Regions from separate parts of the Variovorax sp. UC74_104 genome, predicted to be linked through region 2. Evidence: predicted binding sites of a transcription regulator. Region 2 holds the regulator's gene; each other region holds the start of a gene.
What was found. Region 2 encodes LexA, which represses DNA repair genes until DNA is damaged. Its sites were predicted from a motif close to ACTGTATNNNNATACAGT; they were not measured.
Positions count from the first base shown of each region.

Region 1: the regulator LexA is predicted to act here: its motif matches at 2,740-2,757, upstream of ACHMXA_RS06245 (ATP-dependent helicase).
Region 3: the regulator LexA is predicted to act here: its motif matches at 2,449-2,466, upstream of imuA (translesion DNA synthesis-associated protein ImuA).
Region 4: the regulator LexA is predicted to act here: its motif matches at 2,433-2,450, upstream of ACHMXA_RS23840 (PA0069 family radical SAM protein).

Region 1 is NZ_CP171978.1:1,309,321-1,313,672, reverse strand. Features, by position in the region: gene hpf (ribosome hibernation-promoting factor, HPF/YfiA family) at 1-254, opposite strand, end outside; gene ACHMXA_RS06245 (ATP-dependent helicase) at 606-2,726, opposite strand; gene corA (magnesium/cobalt transporter CorA) at 2,967-3,953, shown strand; gene ACHMXA_RS06235 (YoaK family protein) at 4,025-4,352, shown strand, end outside.
Region 2 is NZ_CP171978.1:4,154,616-4,158,967, forward strand. Features, by position in the region: gene ACHMXA_RS19510 (Trm112 family protein) at 1-119, shown strand, start outside; gene kdsB (3-deoxy-manno-octulosonate cytidylyltransferase) at 116-889, shown strand; gene adk (adenylate kinase) at 1,020-1,676, shown strand; gene ACHMXA_RS19525 (asparaginase) at 1,722-2,687, opposite strand; gene lexA (transcriptional repressor LexA) at 2,761-3,444, shown strand; gene ACHMXA_RS19535 (hypothetical protein) at 3,559-3,969, shown strand; partial or broken gene ACHMXA_RS19540 (D-2-hydroxyacid dehydrogenase family protein) at 4,059-4,352, shown strand, end outside.
Region 3 is NZ_CP171978.1:4,518,224-4,522,575, forward strand. Features, by position in the region: gene ACHMXA_RS21190 (error-prone DNA polymerase) at 1-293, opposite strand, end outside; gene ACHMXA_RS21195 (DNA polymerase Y family protein) at 286-1,659, opposite strand; gene imuA (translesion DNA synthesis-associated protein ImuA) at 1,628-2,434, opposite strand; gene ACHMXA_RS21205 (CmcJ/NvfI family oxidoreductase) at 2,618-3,454, shown strand; gene ACHMXA_RS21210 (2-hydroxychromene-2-carboxylate isomerase) at 3,451-4,059, shown strand; gene ACHMXA_RS21215 (LysR substrate-binding domain-containing protein) at 4,048-4,352, opposite strand, start outside.
Region 4 is NZ_CP171978.1:5,062,951-5,067,302, forward strand. Features, by position in the region: gene ACHMXA_RS23830 (aminotransferase class V-fold PLP-dependent enzyme) at 1-648, opposite strand, end outside; gene ACHMXA_RS23835 (Lrp/AsnC family transcriptional regulator) at 796-1,254, shown strand; gene ACHMXA_RS23840 (PA0069 family radical SAM protein) at 1,298-2,392, opposite strand; gene ACHMXA_RS23845 (GbsR/MarR family transcriptional regulator) at 2,528-3,124, shown strand; gene ACHMXA_RS23850 (thiol-disulfide oxidoreductase DCC family protein) at 3,186-3,605, shown strand; gene ACHMXA_RS23855 (SAM-dependent methyltransferase) at 3,648-4,352, shown strand, end outside.

The sequences.
Region 1 (4,352 bases), 2.8 Mb from region 2:
TTGTCGACCAGTTCATCGACCGCAGCGTAGAGATCAGCGTGGCTCGACTCCGCGAACATGTCATTGCCCTTGACGTGGATGTTGCATTCCGCCCTTTGGCGGCGTTCCTTTTCCTTCTGCTTTTCCACCGTGAGGATCACCTTCACATCGACCACCTGGTCGAAATGTCGGATGACCCGGTCCAGCTTGCTCGTGACGTAGGTGCGCAAGGCAGGTGTGACGTCGAGGTGATGACCGCTGATCGTCAAATTCATGAATGACCTCCTGGAATTGACGGTTGGGGAAATGGCCGCCCCGCGGAATGCGGCTTGGCCGGCGAAACGAAACGGGAGTTCTCTCTGGGGGTCTTGAGAAAGAAGAAAAGAGGGGGTGGGAAGAGATGAGAAAGAGGGGAAGGTCGATTCACTATGCCCAAGCTGTCACGGTATTGCAATACCTGAGTTGCCCGGGGTTTTGCCGCTTCGTAAGCAGCTTTTCACACGCTAGCGAATCGATAGCTGCGGGCACGCGCGGGACTGGCGATGCCGCGATTTGGAAACAAGTGTTTCAGTGCCGGCGAGCCGGTGACCATGCCGGCACAAGGGCCTGCCCATGCCGTCCCCAACTCAGCGCCAGGCGGCCCGCATCCTGTTGCGCAGGTCGATCACCGAACTGGGCGGCGGCACCGCCGGCGGCCGCTCCGGCGGGGGCGGCCAGGTCTGCTGCTCGAAGCCTTCCAGGTCGGCATCGGCGATGAAGCGCGTGCGGTTGGCATACAGGTGCCGGTCGCCCCGCGCCGCCTGCTGCGTGATGTGGAAGCGCTGCGGCACCAGCAGGTGAAGGTGGTCGCGCGCCCGGGTCATTGCCACGTAGAGCAGGCGCCGCTCCTCTTCCAGCTCATGCGCGCTCTGGGCCACGTCGGCCGGCAGGCAGCCGTCGACCACGTTGAGCACGTGCACCGAATTCCATTCCTGACCCTTGGCCGAATGGATGGTGGAGAGGATCAGGTAGTCCTCGTCGAGCAGCGGCGGCCCCGGGCGGTCGCTCGTGGCTTCGGGCGGATCGAGCGTGAGTTCGGTAAGAAAACGTTCGCGCGAGGCATACCCTGCCGCGAGGCGCGCGAGTTGCTCCACGTCGGCGCGCCGCACGCCGGAGGTGTCCTCGTACAGGCGCTTCAGGTGCGGCAGGTACCAGTCCATCGCCAGTTCGACGTCGGCGGGCCACCTGAGCCCCGGCGCGCGCAGGGCGGCATAGGCTTCGACGAAGTCGGCCCATTGCGCGCGGGCGGCCGAAGGCGGCACGAAGTCGCGCACGGCCGCGGCCGGGTCGGCGGCCTGCTCCATCGCGTCGAGCAGGCGTGCGCTGGTGGCGGGGCCGATGCCCGGTATCAGCTGCGTCACGCGGAACCCCGCCATGCGCCCGCGCGGGTTCTGCGCGAAGCGCAGCACCGCGAGCAGGTCCTTCACGTGCGAGGCCTCCAGGAACTTGAGCCCGCCGAACTTCACGAACGGGATGTTGCGACGCGCCAGCTCGAGTTCGAGCGCCGCGCTGTGAGAAGAGGTGCGGAACAGCACCGCCTGCGACTTCAGCGCCAGCCCGCCCTCGCGGTGCGCCAGCACCTTGTCGGCCACCCAGCGCGCCTGCCCCGCCTCGTCGGGCACGAGCACCAGCAGCGGCTTGCCGGCCGAGGGCTTGTCGGTCCACAGCGTCTTGGCATGCCGCTCGGCGGCCTGCGCGATGACGCGGTTCGACACGTCGAGGATCGGCTGCGTCGAGCGGTAGTTACGCTCCAGTGTGACCACGCGCGCGTCCTGCGTGAACTGCGAGGGAAAGTCGAGGATGTTGCGCACCGTGGCGCCGCGGAATGAGTAGATCGACTGCGCGTCGTCCCCCACCACCGTCACGCCTCGTCCGTCGGGCTTGAGCGCCAGCAGGATCGCCGCCTGGAGCAGGTTGGTGTCCTGGTATTCGTCGACCAGCACATGGTCGAAGCGCGCGCCGATGTGCGCGGCCAGCGCGGGCTCGGCCGCCATCTCGGCCCAGTAGAGCAGCAGGTCGTCGTAGTCGAGCACGTTCTGCCGCTGCTTGGCCTCGACGTACGCGCCGAACAGCTTCTTCAGCTCGGCCTCCCACTCGCCGCACCAGGGAAAGGCTTCCTTCAGCACGTCGGCCAGCGGCGCGCGGGTGTTCACGCAGCGCGAATAGATCGACAGGCAGGTGCCCTTGCGCGGAAAGCGGTTGACGGTGGAAGACAGCCCGAGTTCATGGCGCACCAGCCCCATCAGGTCTTCGGCGTCGCCGCGGTCGTGGATGGTGAAGTTCTCGTCGAGTCCGATCTGCGGTGCGTACTCGCGCAGCAGCCTCGCGCCGATGCCATGGAAGGTGCCCGCCCACGGCAGCGCGGGCGGCGCCTCCGACTTCAGCCCGAGCACCTGCGCCAGCACCCGGCCGGCGCGGCGCTCCATTTCCTGTGCGGCGCGGCGCGAGAAGGTCAGCAGCAGCAGGCGCTGCGGATCGACCCCGCCGGCGATGAGGGTTGCGACGCGGTGCGCCAGCGTGCTGGTCTTGCCCGAGCCGGCGCCCGCGATGACCAGCAGCGGCCGCTCGTCGCGCCCCGTGGTGGCGGCGCTCACGCCGTGCTCGACCGCGGCGCGCTGCGCCTCGTTGAGCGAGGCGAGCGCATCGGCCAGGCGTTCGGCCTGGGTCTTCGGCACGGGTGGAAAAACGGGGAGCGCAGTGGTCTGCATGGCGCACGACTTTACTGTATGCCCGTCCAGTCCGGCCACCCTGGCTACATGTGGCCGGTGACATAATCGCGCCTCGCTGCAACCCGGAGATTTTTCCAATGGAAACCGCCCCGTCTCGGCAGCTTTCAACTCCCTTTCGCTGACGTTTCTTTCGCGCTTGCCGCGCGCGTCGGGCCGGGGAATTGAAAGCGCCCCCTCCCTCGCCCATCGTCCAGTCAGTCATTCCCGGGAGTGAGCCCCATGCTCAACATCTTCACGCTCGCCAACGGCCGCCTCGTCCAGGAAGAGATCGAGGCCCTCGAAGAGCTCTCCAAGTTCCAGCCGATCTGGGTCGACCTCGAATCGCCCACGCTCGAGGAAAAGCGCTGGATCAAGCAGTACTACGGCCTGTCCATTCCCGAAGACGCGATGGACGAGGACATCGAGGAGTCCGCGCGCTTCTACGAGGAAGACAACGGCGAGCTGCACATCCGCTCCGACTTCCTGATCGACGACGACGAGGCCCCGCGCACCGTGCGCGTCGCCTTCATCCTCAACCAGCACAACACCGACCTGCGCAGCCGCGGCGTGCTGTTCTCGATCCACGACGAGGACGTGCCCGTGTTCCGCCTGCTGCGCATGCGCGCGCGCCGCGCGCCGGGGCTGATCGAGGACGCCAAGGAAGTCATGCTCAAGCTCTTCGACGCCGACGCCGAATACTCGGCCGACTCGCTGGAGAACATCTACGACGAGCTCGAGGCCGCCAGCAAGAAGGTGCTGTCGGGCAACGTCAGCGACGAGCTGGCCGGCGAGGTGCTCGGCGCCATCGCGCGGCAGGAAGACCTGAACGGGCGCATCCGCCGCAACGTGATGGACACGCGCCGCGCCGTCAGCTTCATGATGCGCAGCAAGATGCTCAACGCCGAGCAGTTCGAGGAAGCGCGCCAGATCCTGCGCGACATCGAGTCGCTGGACAACCACACGGCCTTCCTCTTCGACAAGATCAACTTCCTGATGGATGCGACCGTCGGTTTCATCAACATCAACCAGAACAAGACCATCAAGATCTTCTCGGTGGCCAGCGTGGCGCTGCTGCCGCCGACGCTGATCGCCAGCATCTACGGCATGAACTTCAAGTTCATGCCCGAGCTCGACTGGGCCATGGGCTACCCCTATGCCATCGTGCTGATGGCGGCCAGCGCGCTGGTGCCGATGTGGTACTTCCGCCGGCGCGGCTGGCTGAAGTAGGAAGAAGAGAAGAAGCGCCGCGCGGCCGGTGCTAGAGTGGCCGGCAGCAAGCGCTGACCTGGAGAGCCACAGTGCGCAGAATCCGCTTCCTCACCAACCGCCACCGCGCGCCGTCGACCAACATCGCGCTGGGCCTGCTGCTGGCCTTCAATGCCGGCGCAATCAACGCGGGCGGCTTCCTCGTCCTGCACATGTACACCTCGCACATGACGGGCTTCGCCTCGCAGCTGGCCGACGGCATGGTGCTGGGCAACGTCAAGCTGCTGCTGAATGCGCTGGGCGCGATCCTGGCCTTCCTGAGCGGCGCCGCCGTCTGCGCGGTGCTCGTGAACTGGGGCCGCCAGCACCGCATGCACGGGGTGTACGCCCTGCCGCTGATGCTGGAGGCGGCGCTGATGT
Region 2 (4,352 bases):
CCGAGAAGCAGGAGCTGTGGTCCCGCAGCGCCCGCCTGGCATATCAGGTGCGCGACGGTATTCCGGTGCTGCTCGAGAACGAGGCGCGCACGCTCTCCGACGAAGAGCTCGGGCTGTGAGCTTCACCGTTCTGGTTCCGGCGCGGCTGGCGTCGACACGGCTTCCCAACAAACCTCTCGCCGACATCGCCGGCGTGCCCATGGTCGTGCGCGTGGCGCAGCGTGCCGGCGAATCCGGCGCGGCGCGCGTGGTGGTCGCGGGGGACGATCCATCCATCATCGAGGCTTGCAGGGCGCATGGTGTCGAGGTCGTCCTGACGCGCCAGGACCATCCGAGCGGCACCGACCGGCTGGCGGAAGCCTGCGAACAACTCGGGCTCGATGGCGACGACATCGTCGTCAACGTGCAGGGCGACGAGCCGCTGATCGACCCGGCACTGATCGATGCGGTGGCGAGCACACTGTCCACGCACGCCGAAGCGGCGATGAGCACCGCGGCCCACGAGATCGATTCGGTGGGCGACTTCATGAATCCCAACGTGGTGAAGGTCGTGCTCGACGCACAAGGCAACGCGATGTACTTCAGCCGCGCGCCCATTCCATGGTGGCGCGACGGCTCCGCCAACGGTGCCGCGCCTGCCGTGTTGCCCGCCGCCCCTGCGCCGCTGCGCCACATCGGGATCTATGGCTATCGCGCGGGCTTCGTGCGGCGCTTTCCTTCGCTGCCCCCGGCGCCCGTCGAGTCGACGGAAGCACTCGAGCAACTGCGCGCGCTGTGGCACGGCCATCGCATCGCGGTGCATGTGAGCCATGTCGCGCCGGGCCCCGGCATCGACACGCCCGAAGACCTTGCGCGCGTGCGCGCGGTCTTCGCAGCCGCAGGCGCCTGAGCGTCCCGGCGGCTGCAGGAGCGGGATTTCCCCAAGGGCACGCATGCTATCCTCGAAACAACTCCGCCTTGCCCAGCCACGGGGCCGATGCACGGCGCGACACAAGATCTAAGAACCGTCCGAGGACACCATGAGACTAATTTTGCTGGGCGCGCCCGGGGCGGGCAAAGGCACGCAAGCGGCCTTCATTTGCCAGAAGTACAGCATTCCCCAGATTTCGACCGGCGACATGCTGCGCGCAGCCGTCAAGGCCGGCACCCCGCTCGGACTGCAGGCCAAGGCGGTCATGGACGCCGGCGCGCTGGTCAGCGACGACCTGATCATCAACCTCGTGAAGGAACGCATCGCGCAGCCCGATTGCGCCGGCGGCTTCCTCTTCGACGGATTCCCCCGCACCATTCCCCAGGCCGACGCCATGAAGGCGGCCGGCGTCAAGCTCGACTACGTGCTCGAGATCGATGTGCCCTTCAGCGACATCATCGAGCGCATGAGCGGCCGCCGTTCGCACCCGGCTTCGGGCCGCACCTACCACGTCAAGTTCAATCCGCCCAAGGTGGAAGGCAAGGACGACGTGACCGGCGAGGACCTGATCCAGCGCGAGGACGACAAGGAAGAAACCGTGCGCAAGCGGCTCGAGGTGTACAGCCAGCAGACGCGTCCGCTGGTCGACTACTACTCCGCCTGGGCGAAGGCAGACCCGGCCGCAGCGCCGAAGTACCGCGCCATCAAAGGCGTGGGCACGGTCGACGAGATCACGCAGCGGGCCTTGGCCGCGTTGAGCAGCTGACCTGACTCCAAGAAAACCGCCCCTTCGACAGGGGCGGTTTCGTTTTCACCCCAGCAGTTCGAGCATCAGGGCGATGCGCGCCTTGACCGGCGTCAGTGCGCCTGCATCGCGCAGCGGATCGCCGGCCTTCGGGAGGATGCGCCCGCTGGTGCAACGCGTCGCCCTGACCACCGAGACACCGGCGTCCTGCGCCCTGAGCGCAGCCGCCTCCAGAGCATGGTGAAGGGTGCCGTTGCCGGTAGTGGCAAGCACCAGCCCGCGCAGGGGCTCCGCGCCCCCAGGCAGCAGGAGCGCATCGATCACCGCCCCGCTGGCACCGGCATGGCTCATCACGATCTCCACCCGGGGCCACTGCACCGCGGTCGTCCCCAGGATCTTCGCCGCCGACACAGCCTGCCCCTGCGGCCAGGCGCGGACGAGGCGCACTTCCCCCTCCTCGACATAGCCGATCGGTCCTGCATCGCCTGAGGCAAAGGCGTCGAGCCGATAGGTATGCACCTTCTGGATGTCGACGCCGCCGTGGACGGCGCCGGCGCACACCACCGTCACGCCCTTGGCGCCCTGCGTCATTGCGACGCCGATCGCATCGCGCACGTTCTGCGGCCCGTCCGGCGACAGCGCGGTGGCCGGACGCATCGCGCAGGTGAGCACCACGGGCTTGGATGGTGCCAGCACGGAGTGCAGGAAGAACGCCGTCTCCTCGATGGTGTCGGTGCCGTGCGTGATAACCACGCCGGCCACATCGGCCTGCGCCAGCCAGTGCGCGCAGCATCGCGCCAACTGCTGCCAGATGTCGAAGGACATGTCCTTGCTGTCCACCTGGGCCACCTGCTCGGCCTCGAGGGTCACGCCGTCAGGCGCCTCGATACCGCCCAGCAGGTCGGCCACGCCCACCTGCGCGGCGGTGTAGCCGATGTTGTCGTCGCTGCTGGCGGCCCGGCCCGCGATGGTGCCGCCGGTACCCAGAACCACCGCGCGTCGGCGCAATTCAGGCGAAGAGGAATTGACCATGGCTTGTCAACTTAAAAAAACTGGTTAAAAATACAGCCACTGGATATCCAGCCAGTACCGCAAGGAACCACATATGCAGTTCGCCGTGAAGCTTACAGCCCGCCAGCAGCAGATCCTGGATCTCATCCAGAGCGCCATCGCACGTACCGGTGCGCCGCCCACCCGCGCCGAGATCGCCAACGAACTCGGCTTCAAGTCAGCCAACGCCGCGGAAGAGCATCTGCAGGCGCTGGCGCGCAAGGGCGTCATCGAGCTCGTCAGCGGTACCTCGCGCGGCATCCGCCTCAAGGGTGACGCGCTGCGCTCGCTCAACGAAACGCGCCATCGCGAAGGCAACCAGTTCTCGCTCTCGCTGCCCGGCATGGCCCAGCTTGCGCTGCCGCTCATCGGCCGCGTCGCGGCAGGTTCGCCGATCCTGGCGCAGGAGCACGTCGACCAGACCTACTACGTCGAGAACACGCTGTTCCAGCGCCAGCCCGACTACCTGCTCAAGGTGCGAGGCATGTCGATGCGCGACGCCGGCATCATGGACGGCGACTTGCTCGCGGTGCAAGCCACCAAGGAGGCCCGCAACGGCCAGATCGTGGTGGCCCGGCTGGGCGACGAAGTGACCGTCAAGCGCCTGAAGCGCAACAAGCAGGTCATCGAGCTGCACGCCGAGAACCCCGACTACCCGACCATCATTGTGCAGCCCGGAGAGCCTTTCGAAATCGAAGGCCTCGCTGTCGGACTCATCCGAAACACGATGCTGATGTAGGCCCCGGGCGGCCTGCTTTCCGCAGCACGCATCCCCATCCGGCCTCGACAGGTGGCGGGCGTATGGCGAAGAGTCGCCATCACCCTGTCGCGGCCGATTCAAGAAATCCTGCCTGTGTTCAACCTCTACTTTCTTGGAGTTCACATGGGAATCGCCCTCCTCGCCATCGCCGATATCTGGATGCCCTTGCAATCGCTGGCCAGCCGCCTGATGCCGGCACGTCGCGATCGTCGCGGGAATCACATCGACACGACCGAATCCTCTGCCGGACTGCGCTATGTAGCGGTGCGCCCCGCCTGCACGGCCCGCTCGGGTGGCAGTGCCTCGCCCAGCCAGGCGGCCACCGTGCCAGCACGCCCGTTGCGAGTGGTCCGCGTCGTCGACGACAAGAACAGGCAGTGCAGCAGCAATCGCGTCCGAATCTCCGGCCGCATGGCCGATGTCTGCGCCGAGCTCGACCGACTGGCCGCGCTCGAGGCCGCCGAAACCATGGCCACGGCACCGCGCTCGACCCGCCTGCACTGAGCCCGAACGGCCCTGCGAGCGGCTTCGGGGTGGGTATCCAAACGTTCGCAGGCGCGACATTCCAATGCTGCGAGGCACAATGGCGTGCCATGAACATTGTGATCCTCGACGATTACCAGGACGCCGTACGCAAGCTGCGCTGCGCTTCCAAGCTGGACGCATACGCGGCCAAGGTCTATACCAACACGGTGAAGGGCATTGGGCAGCTATCGGTTCGCCTCAAGGACGCCGACGTGATCGTGCTGATCCGCGAGCGCACCCAGATCTCGCGCCAGCTGATCGAGAAGCTCCCCAAGCTCAAGCTCATTTCCCAGACCGGGCGCGTTGCCGGACACATTGATGTCGCGGCCTGCACCGAGCGAGGCGTGGCCGTGGCGGAAGGC
Region 3 (4,352 bases), 360 kb from region 2:
CTCGCGTAGTCGTCGATCTTTTTCTCCATGTCGCGCAGGCACACATGCGCCCGCACGATGCCGGCCACGGAGCATTCGTCGGTGATGGCCAGCGCCTTGTAGCCGAGCTGGTAGGCCCGGTCCACGATGTCCTCCGGCGTCGAGGCACCGCGCTGGAAGCTGAAGTTGGTCAGGCAGTGCAGCTCCGCGTAGTCGGGCAAGTCGAACGAAGGCGGCTTGCGCAGCGGCACCGGCAGCGCATGCACCTTGGCGGGCTGCCGCCTGCTTTCCTGCTTGCCGCTCAGCTCAGGCATAGAAGCCTTGCAGGTACCAGCGGACCTCGCCGGAAGAAAAACGCGCTGCGGGCCGCTCGCGGAAGATCCACACCAGCCCGGCCTCGGGGCTTTCCGCGACGTAGTAGTCGCGCATCGCGGGCTGGCCGCCTTCTTCCTTGTCGCCCCACCAGCCGGTTTCGACACGCTGCGGGCCGATCAGCCGACTCAGCGGGCCGCGGTAGCAGGGGCGCTCGCCGTCCATTTCTAGCAGCAGCGGCTCGGGCAACAGCCACGGCGGGTAGACGGCGTCGGGCTGCGAGGCCGCTGCGGCAGCCGCCTTCCGGCTCTTGTCGCCGGCCGGCTTCTCCTTGTCCTTTTCCTTCTGCAATGCAGGCCGCCACGCCTGCTTGCGCTCGGGCCGGTGGTCGGCCTGCGCAGACGGCACCACCACCTGCTGCGGACCGAGCCGCACGCTGAGCCGCTCGACCATCTCGTGCAGCCTGTCGCCCTTGCGGTTGTCTTCCGGCAGGAAGCTGGTGCTGGCGCCGGCCCACGGGTCGGTCTCGAGCGTGCGCAGCCTGATCCAGCTCGCGGGCGCGGCCAGCGTGGCGAGGGCCAGCTTTTCGGACAGCAACCGGCGCAGGTGCGCCATGTCCTGCGTGGGTTCTGCCGTGCGCACGGTGAGCTGCTCGTGCGGCGGCAGGTTCACGCCGTTGAAGCGCCGCAGGTCGAGCGTCCATTGCAGCTCCAGCGCACGCACGCCGCGTTGGCGGGCGCGCAGCCAGAGCTGCAGCGAGGTCAGCAGCCGGTTGGCCGACCACATGAGTTCGGGCGCGGTCTCGGCCAGCGCGGGCAGCTCCAGCTTCTGCTCGAACACGTCGGGCAGCGTGAGCCATGAATGGCTTTCGGGGCGAAGGCCCCAGGCGATGTCTAGCGCCTCGCGAAGCCCGGTGCCGAAGCGCCGCGTGAGCCCGCCGCGCGGCAGCGCCGCCACATCGCCCCAGGTGCGGCAACCCAGGCGCGCCAGCAGGTCGAGGTGCTCATGCGCGGCGCTCAGCGTGTCGAGCGGAAGGCCGGCAGGCACGTCCTTCGGGCGCTTCTCGTCGCGCACGAACAGTCGCAGCCGCGCCAATGCGATCAGGCTGGTGGCGCCCTGCGTGCCCAGCATGCGCGCGTCGGGCGCGGGGTTGTCGGCCTGCAGCAGGCGCATGAGCTGCATACGCCCGCCCCAGAGGCGCTCGCAGGCGGAGACTTCGAGCATCAGCGCCTCGTCGAGCCAGGCGACGTGGGGCGTGTACTTCAGGGCCCACCAGCCCAGAGCCTCGGGCGTGGGCATGGTCGCCAGGGCATCGGGCGTGTCTGGCGTGCCGGCTTCAGGCAACCACCGCAAGGCGATCCAGTGCATCCTGGCCTCCTTTCCATGCGTCGATGCGCACCACCGTGGCCGAGGCTGCCGGTTCGCCCGCAGGGGCCACGCCCTGCTGCTGCAGGCGCAGCTTGCGCCGCAGCCGGGCGGCGGCCAGCAGCGCGGCCATGCGCTCGTTGCGGGCAGGCAGCATCACCGGCGCGGCCAGCGGCGGGCCTCGGCGCTTGAGGATGTGCAGTTCGATCTGCGACGCATCGGCTTCGCTGCGATCGGCCCGGATGCGCAGCCGCGCGGGCGATGCCGACAGCGCCACCGACTCGGGCCGGCACACGAAGAGCAGCACCTCGTGCTGCGCGGCCGCCAGCTGCAGCCGCCGCAACTCGCCCACCCGCGCCTGCGGCAGCCAGGCGACGACGGCGGACACGTCGGCGCAGCGCAGCGCCTGCTCACAGGCCCACAGCCGCGCGGCCGGGGCCTCGCTGCGCACCCACATCAGCGCCTCCACCGGCAGCCCCTGCGCCGCGAGCGACGCGCCGCAGGGCTCGTAGGGCGCGCCGATCAGCACCACCGGCCCGCCCCGCGCGGCCACCGCCTGCGCCAGCGCGAGCAGCAGCAGCCGCCAGACATGAGCCTCGGGCGCGGGCAGCAGCAGTTCCGTCATCGCGCCGACCGGCCAGCCGCCGCCCGGCAGCTCGGCGTCGAGCGCAGCATGGCCGGTGGCGACGACCTGAGCGTCGGCCAACCCGAGCTCGTCGGCGTGCCAGACGCCGCGGCCCGCGGCAGCGGAAAAGGAATCGAGGAAAGGAAGGCCCATGGCGATGACTGTTAACTGTATTTTCATACAGTATTTCGCAGCCTACAACAGGAACGCCGCTTTCCCTGTTTTTCTTCTTACCGTCGGCCTTCACATTCCTGAAGCTCATGCGAAGGCGAAAAGAAGTCGTTTGAGCCCGGGGCGCCGCTTCGCTCCAATGGCCCCATCCACAAGGAGCCACGCATGACCACCCAGAGCACCGTCACCGCAGGCCTGAACTACCTCCAGCCCTCCGCCCTGCGCCCCTTCAGCTACACCTTCCAGCCCCCGCCCGACACGCCATGGGAAAGCGGCAGCTACGAGCTGCGCCCCATGCCGATCGCCGACGCGCGCACCGCCGCCACGCCGCCCGACATCGAGCGCGAGGGCTTCGTGCTGCGCGATGCGCCCACGGCCGTGCGCGACTTCCTCGACGACGCGGAGGTCGAGGCCGTCTACCACCGCGAGGTGGCCGAACTGGCGCTGGCCGTCACCGGCGGCGCGCGCGCCTATGTGTTCGACCACCTGGTGCGCCGGCGCGAGGCCGACCGCGCCGCTTTAAGCTTCGGCCGCCGCGCGACCGACGGCCGGGCCGCCGCCAACGGCCGCATCCACAACGACTACACAGAGGAATCGGGCCGCCGAAGACTCGCGCTGGTGCTGACCGACCCCGAAGAGGCCGCAGCCGTGCGGCGCTACTGCATCGTCAATGTCTGGCGCTCGATCAAGGGGCCGGTGCTCGACACGCCGCTGGCCGTGTGCGACGCGCGCTCGGTGATGGCGAAGGACCTGGTCAGCGCAGAGGTGCGCTATCCGCGCCGCACCGGCGAGATCTATCTGGCGACGCATTCGCCCACGCACCGCTGGTCGTACTTCTCCGCGATGGACCGGCACGAGGCGCTGGTCTTCAAGCAGTACGACTCGCAACTCGGCGGCGTCTCGCGCTACACGCCGCACGCGGCCTTCGACCACCCCGAAACGCCCGCCGACGCGCCGCTGCGCGAGAGCATCGAGGCCCGCTGCCTGGTGGTGTTCGAATGAGCGCCGCACTCGAGTTCTGGTTCGACTTCGGCAGCAACTACAGCTACCTGAGCACCATGCGCATCGAAGCCGATGCCGCCGCGCACGGCATCGCCGTCCGCTGGCGGCCCTTCCTGCTGGGGCCGATCTTCCGTTCCTTCGGCTGGGAGTCTTCGCCCTTCGTGCTGCAGAAGGAAAAGGGCGACTACACCTGGAAGGACATGGCCCGCCAGTGCCGCAAGTACGGCCTGCCGTGGCAGCGGCCAACCCACTTTCCGCGCCCGGCCGTGCTGCCGCTTCGCATCGCGCTGGTGGGTGCCTCGCAGCCGTGGATGGGCGAGTTCTGCCGCCGCACCATGTCGATGAATTTCGCCGAGGACCGCGACATCGATTCGCCCCAGGCAATGCACGAGCTGCTGGGCTCGCTCGGCCTGCCGGCGCACCGCGTCATCGAGGAGGCGCTGTCGGACACCAACAAGCTGCGGCTGCGGCAACAGACCGAGACGGCGGCCGAGAAAGGCATCTTCGGCGCGCCCACGTTCTTCGTGGACGACGAGATGTTCTGGGGCAACGACCGGCTCGACGAGGCGATCGCGTTCTGCAAGGCGCAGGCCTCAGCCGACTGACGACCTTCGCGCCTCGTCCACCAGCCATTCGGCGACGTGGCGCACGTCCTCGCGCGGCGATTCCTCCGCCTGGATCAGCCAGTAGGCATGGCCCGAGGGCTGCTCCGGCACCGGCGCGGCGATGCGCACCAGCCGGTTCTCGTCGAGCAGCGGCTGGATCAGCTCCAGCCGCCCCAGCGCCACGCCCTGCCCGGCCAGCGCGGCCTGGATCAGCTGGTCGTACTGGTTGAAGTGCAACACCGCCTGCGGCTTCGCGTCGGCCCAGCCCACCGCCGCGAGCCAGTCCTTCCACT
Region 4 (4,352 bases), 910 kb from region 2:
GTAGAGCAGGCCGATGCCCTTGGGAGCGTAGAGCTTGTGCCCCGAGAACGGCGCGTAGTCGATGCGGTGGGCCGCGAGACGCAGCTCGAGCTTGCCCAGCGCCTGCACGCTGTCCACCATCCACAGGGCCGGGCTGCCGGCCAATGCCTGCTCGATGCCGTCCAGGTCGCTGATGACGCCGGTCTCGTTGTTGGCGGCCATGGTGCAGACCAGGCCGGCCCGGCCGGCATGCGCGCGCAGCCATTGCAGGTCGTGGCGGCCGTCGCGGCCGACCGGGATCGGCAGCACGCGCAGGTCCAGGCCCAGCAGCCGGTTCCAGTGCCTGATCGCCTCCGGCACCGCCTTGTGCTCGGTCGCTCCGTACAGGATGCAGTCGACGTCCGTGCGGCCGCGCAGCGAGCTCAGCGCCGACAGCACCGCCGTCTGGATGCCTTCGGTGGCGCCACTCAGAAAGAGCAGGTCGCCGGAGGGAGCGCCGAGCAGGCGGCGCGCGCGGGAGCGCACCGAATCCATCAGGGCGCGCGCCTTCAGCCCGGTGCTGTGGACGCTGCTGGGATTGCCGAAGTCGTCGGCCATGGCTGCGAGTGCCGCGGCCCGTGCGCGTGGCAGCACGGGCGTGGTGGCGTTGGCGTCGAGGTAGATGTCCATTGGGGTGATTCCGGCGAAAGGGGCGGCGCGGCGGGTGCCGCGCTCCTGAAGGAGTCTGCCGGCCGGGCCTGGGAATCGGCTTGCCTTTTGCGCAGGCGATACTTATAAGATTGGAATCTGATGCTCTTTTCTGGATAACTAGTGAAACTGGATTCCATAGATATCCGAATTCTTGATCTCCTGCAGCGCGACGCCGAGCTGCAGGTGGCCCAGATCGCCGAGCAGGTCGGCCTCTCCGCCACGCCGTGCTGGCGGCGCATCCAGCGCCTGAAGGAGGCCGGCGTCATCACGCGCTCGGTGGCGCTGCTCGATCCGCGCAAGGTCAACGTGGCGGTGACGGTGTTCGTGTCGGTGCGCACCAGCACGCACTCGCAGGAGTGGTTCGACCGCTTCACGGCCACGGTGCATGCCATTCCGGAGGTCGTCGAGTTCTACCGGATGAGCGGCGACGTCGACTACCTGCTGCGCGTGGTGGTGCCTGACATCGCGGCCTACGACGCGGTCTACAAGCGCCTGATCGCGGGCACCAACCTGCACGACGTCAGCTCGAGCTTCGCGATGCAGGAGCTGAAGCAGACGACGGCGCTGCCGCTGAGCTACGTCTAGAAGGAAAAAAAGAAAGAGAGAAGGCCCGACGGCCCTCGACTCGTCAGAACAGGCCGCCCTGCCCCACGGCACCCGGCGGACGGAATGCCGACACATCGAGCGGAATGCGCTCGCGGTTGTAGCCCAGGCGGTTCGTGGCCTTCTGGAAGCGCTGGTGGATCAGGTCGGCCCAGAGGCCCGAGCCCTTCATGCGCGTGGCGAAGTCGGCGTCGTAGTCCTTGCCGCCTCGCATGTCGTGGATGCGCGCCATGATGCGGTCGGCGCGCTGCGGGTAGTGCAACGCGAGCCACTCCTTGAAGAGCGGCGCCACTTCCCACGGCAGCCGCACCACCGTGTAGAAGGCGCTGCGCGCGCCGGCCTCCCACGCGGCCTCGAGCACCTGTTCCATGTCTTCGGTCACGAAGGGAATCTGCGGCGCCACGCTCACGCCGACCGGCACGCCGGCCTCCGCGAGCGTGCGAATGGTGCGCAGCCGGCGATGCGGCGCGGCGGCGCGCGGCTCCAGCTTGCGGGCGAGGTCGCCGTCGAGCGTGGTCACGGTGACGTACACGGCCGCCAGGCGGTCGGCGGCCATGGGCGCGATCAGGTCGAGGTCGCGCTCGACGGCGCTCGACTTGGTGACCAGCGCGAACGGATGGCGCGCTTCCCGCAGCAGCTCGATGACCGAGCGCGTGAGCCGCAGCTCGCGCTCGATGGGCTGGTAGCAGTCGGTCGCGGTACCGATGGCGATGTGGCTCGGCCGGTAGCTGCGGCGCCCGAGCTCCGTGCGCAGCACCTCGACGATGTTGCGCTTGGCGATCAGCTTGGTCTCGAAGTCGAGCCCCGGCGACAGGTTGAGGTAGCTGTGCGTGGGCCGTGCGAAGCAGTAGATGCAACCGTGTTCGCATCCCCGGTACGGGTTGATCGAGCGGTCGAAGGAGATGTCGGGCGAGTCGTTCTCGTTGAGGACCGACTTCACGTCCTCGAAGCGCACTTCGGTGGCGAGGGGCTGCAGTTCCTCGGCCTCGGCCGCGCCTTCCTCGAGCGTGCCCCAGCCGTCGTCGAAGGCATTGCGCTCGTCCTTGGAGAACCGATGCGCGATGTGCGTGGCCGCGCCGCGGCCCTTGATGGCATGGATGGGAATGAAGGCGGCTGGCATGGTCGGCGACTCCTTGGCAACTCGGTTTTCTGTTCTATTTACTGTTTATTCATACAGTATTCCACCGATTCACCGTCGCTGCCGAATTTTTAATTTCTTTCTTGACAGAAATTTCGAGAATCCTAAACTCGGCGCATGGAACTCACCGACATCCAACGCAAGTTCGTCCTGCACTGGGGCGAAATGGGGTCCCTTTGGGGCGTGAACCGCACCGTCTCGCAGATCCATGCCCTGCTCTTCGCCCACGGCAAGCCCATGAACGCCGAGGAGCTGTGCGACACGCTCGGCGTGGCCCGCTCCAACATCAGCAACAGCCTGAAGGAGCTGCAGGCCTGGAACCTGGTCCGCGTGACCCACACGCTGGGCGACCGGCGCGACTACTTCGAGACCAGCGTCGACGTGTGGGAGCTGTTCCGCACCGTGGTGCGCGAGCGCAAGGAGCGCGAGTTCGACCCCACCGTGCGCGTGCTCCGCGAACTGGTCTCCAGCCCCGACTTCCAGAAGGAGCCTGCCGACGCGCAGGACCGCATCCGCTCCACGATGGAGCTCATGGAAAAGCTCGCCACGTGGGCCGACGAGATGCTGCGGCTGTCGCCCGGCACGCTCGACAAGGTGATGACGCTGGGCGCGAGCGTGCAGAAGTTCGTGCGCGGCGATTCGTCGCAGGGCGGCAAGGGCACAGGCAAGGGCGAAGACCCGGATGCGCACCACGCCAGCCTCCCAATGATCTGAAGGTCTCTTTTTTTGCCCATCAATTTCTGTTTTGACAGAAATATCGATAACAAGGAACATCATGAGCCGCATCCCCACTCCCGCCTACCCGCTCACCGTCTATTTCGACGCGAGCTGCGCGATCTGCTCGGCCGAGATGGGCAGCCTCAAGGCGCGCGACACGGCGGGCCGGCTGCGGATGGTCGATTGCTCGCCGGCCACGTTCAACGACGGCCCGGCACCGCGCGAGGCGCTGATGGCGGCCATCCATGTGTCGGACGCCGAGGGCCGCGTGCACGTCGGCGTGCCGGCCATCCGCATCTGCCGCACGGCGGTGGGACTCTCCAGCGGCAGCTTCCTGCTCGACCTGCCGGTCGTCGCTCCGCTGGCCGACCGCGCCTATGCACTGCTGGCGCGCAACCGCTACCGCATTCCGCGCTGGCTGGCCACGAGGCTCGCCGGGCGCGTCGCGCCCTCATGCGACGACAACTGCCGCATCTGACCCGAAAAGAAACCCGACGAACAAACCAGCGAGGGAACCGCCATGCCGACCGTCTTCCAGCCCGACTTCCGCATGCCGCACGAGACGCTCGCGCACAGCCAGTCCGAGAACACCGTCACAACTGAAGACACGCAGGACTACTTCACCGAGGTCGCGACCGACTACAGCGCCTGGAGCCCCAGCTACAACATGCACTTCGGCTTCTGGCGCGCGGGCCTGAACCCGCTGCGGCGCGAAGGCATGCTCGTCGAAATGAACCGCATGGTCGGCCGCGCGCTGCGTCTCGGCGAGGCGTCCCAGGCCAGCGACAGGCGCCGCTGCGTGATCGACATGGGTTGCGGCGCCGGCGCCACCGCGCGCACGTTGGTCGGCGACGACGCATCGCTCTACGCCGTCACCGTGACCAACGTCGCCGTGCAGAACCGCATCGCCGCGAAGCTCGACGCTGCCGCCGGCGTGGCCGACCGCATGGCGCACATCGAAGCCGACTACACCCGCACCGGACTGCCCGCCGCACAGGCGGACGGCGCCTGGGCCCTGGAAAGCGCCTGCTATGCCGGCGGCACCGACAAGGCCGACTTCGTCCGCGAAGCCGCACGGCTGCTGAAGCCCGGCGCGCGGCTGGCCGTGGTCGACGGCTTCCTGCTGCGGCACCGGCCCGGCCGCCTGGCGAACTGGCTGCACCGCCTGTGGGCCGACAGTTGGGCCGTGCCCACGCTGGCCGTGCGCGACGACTTCGTCGCGGCA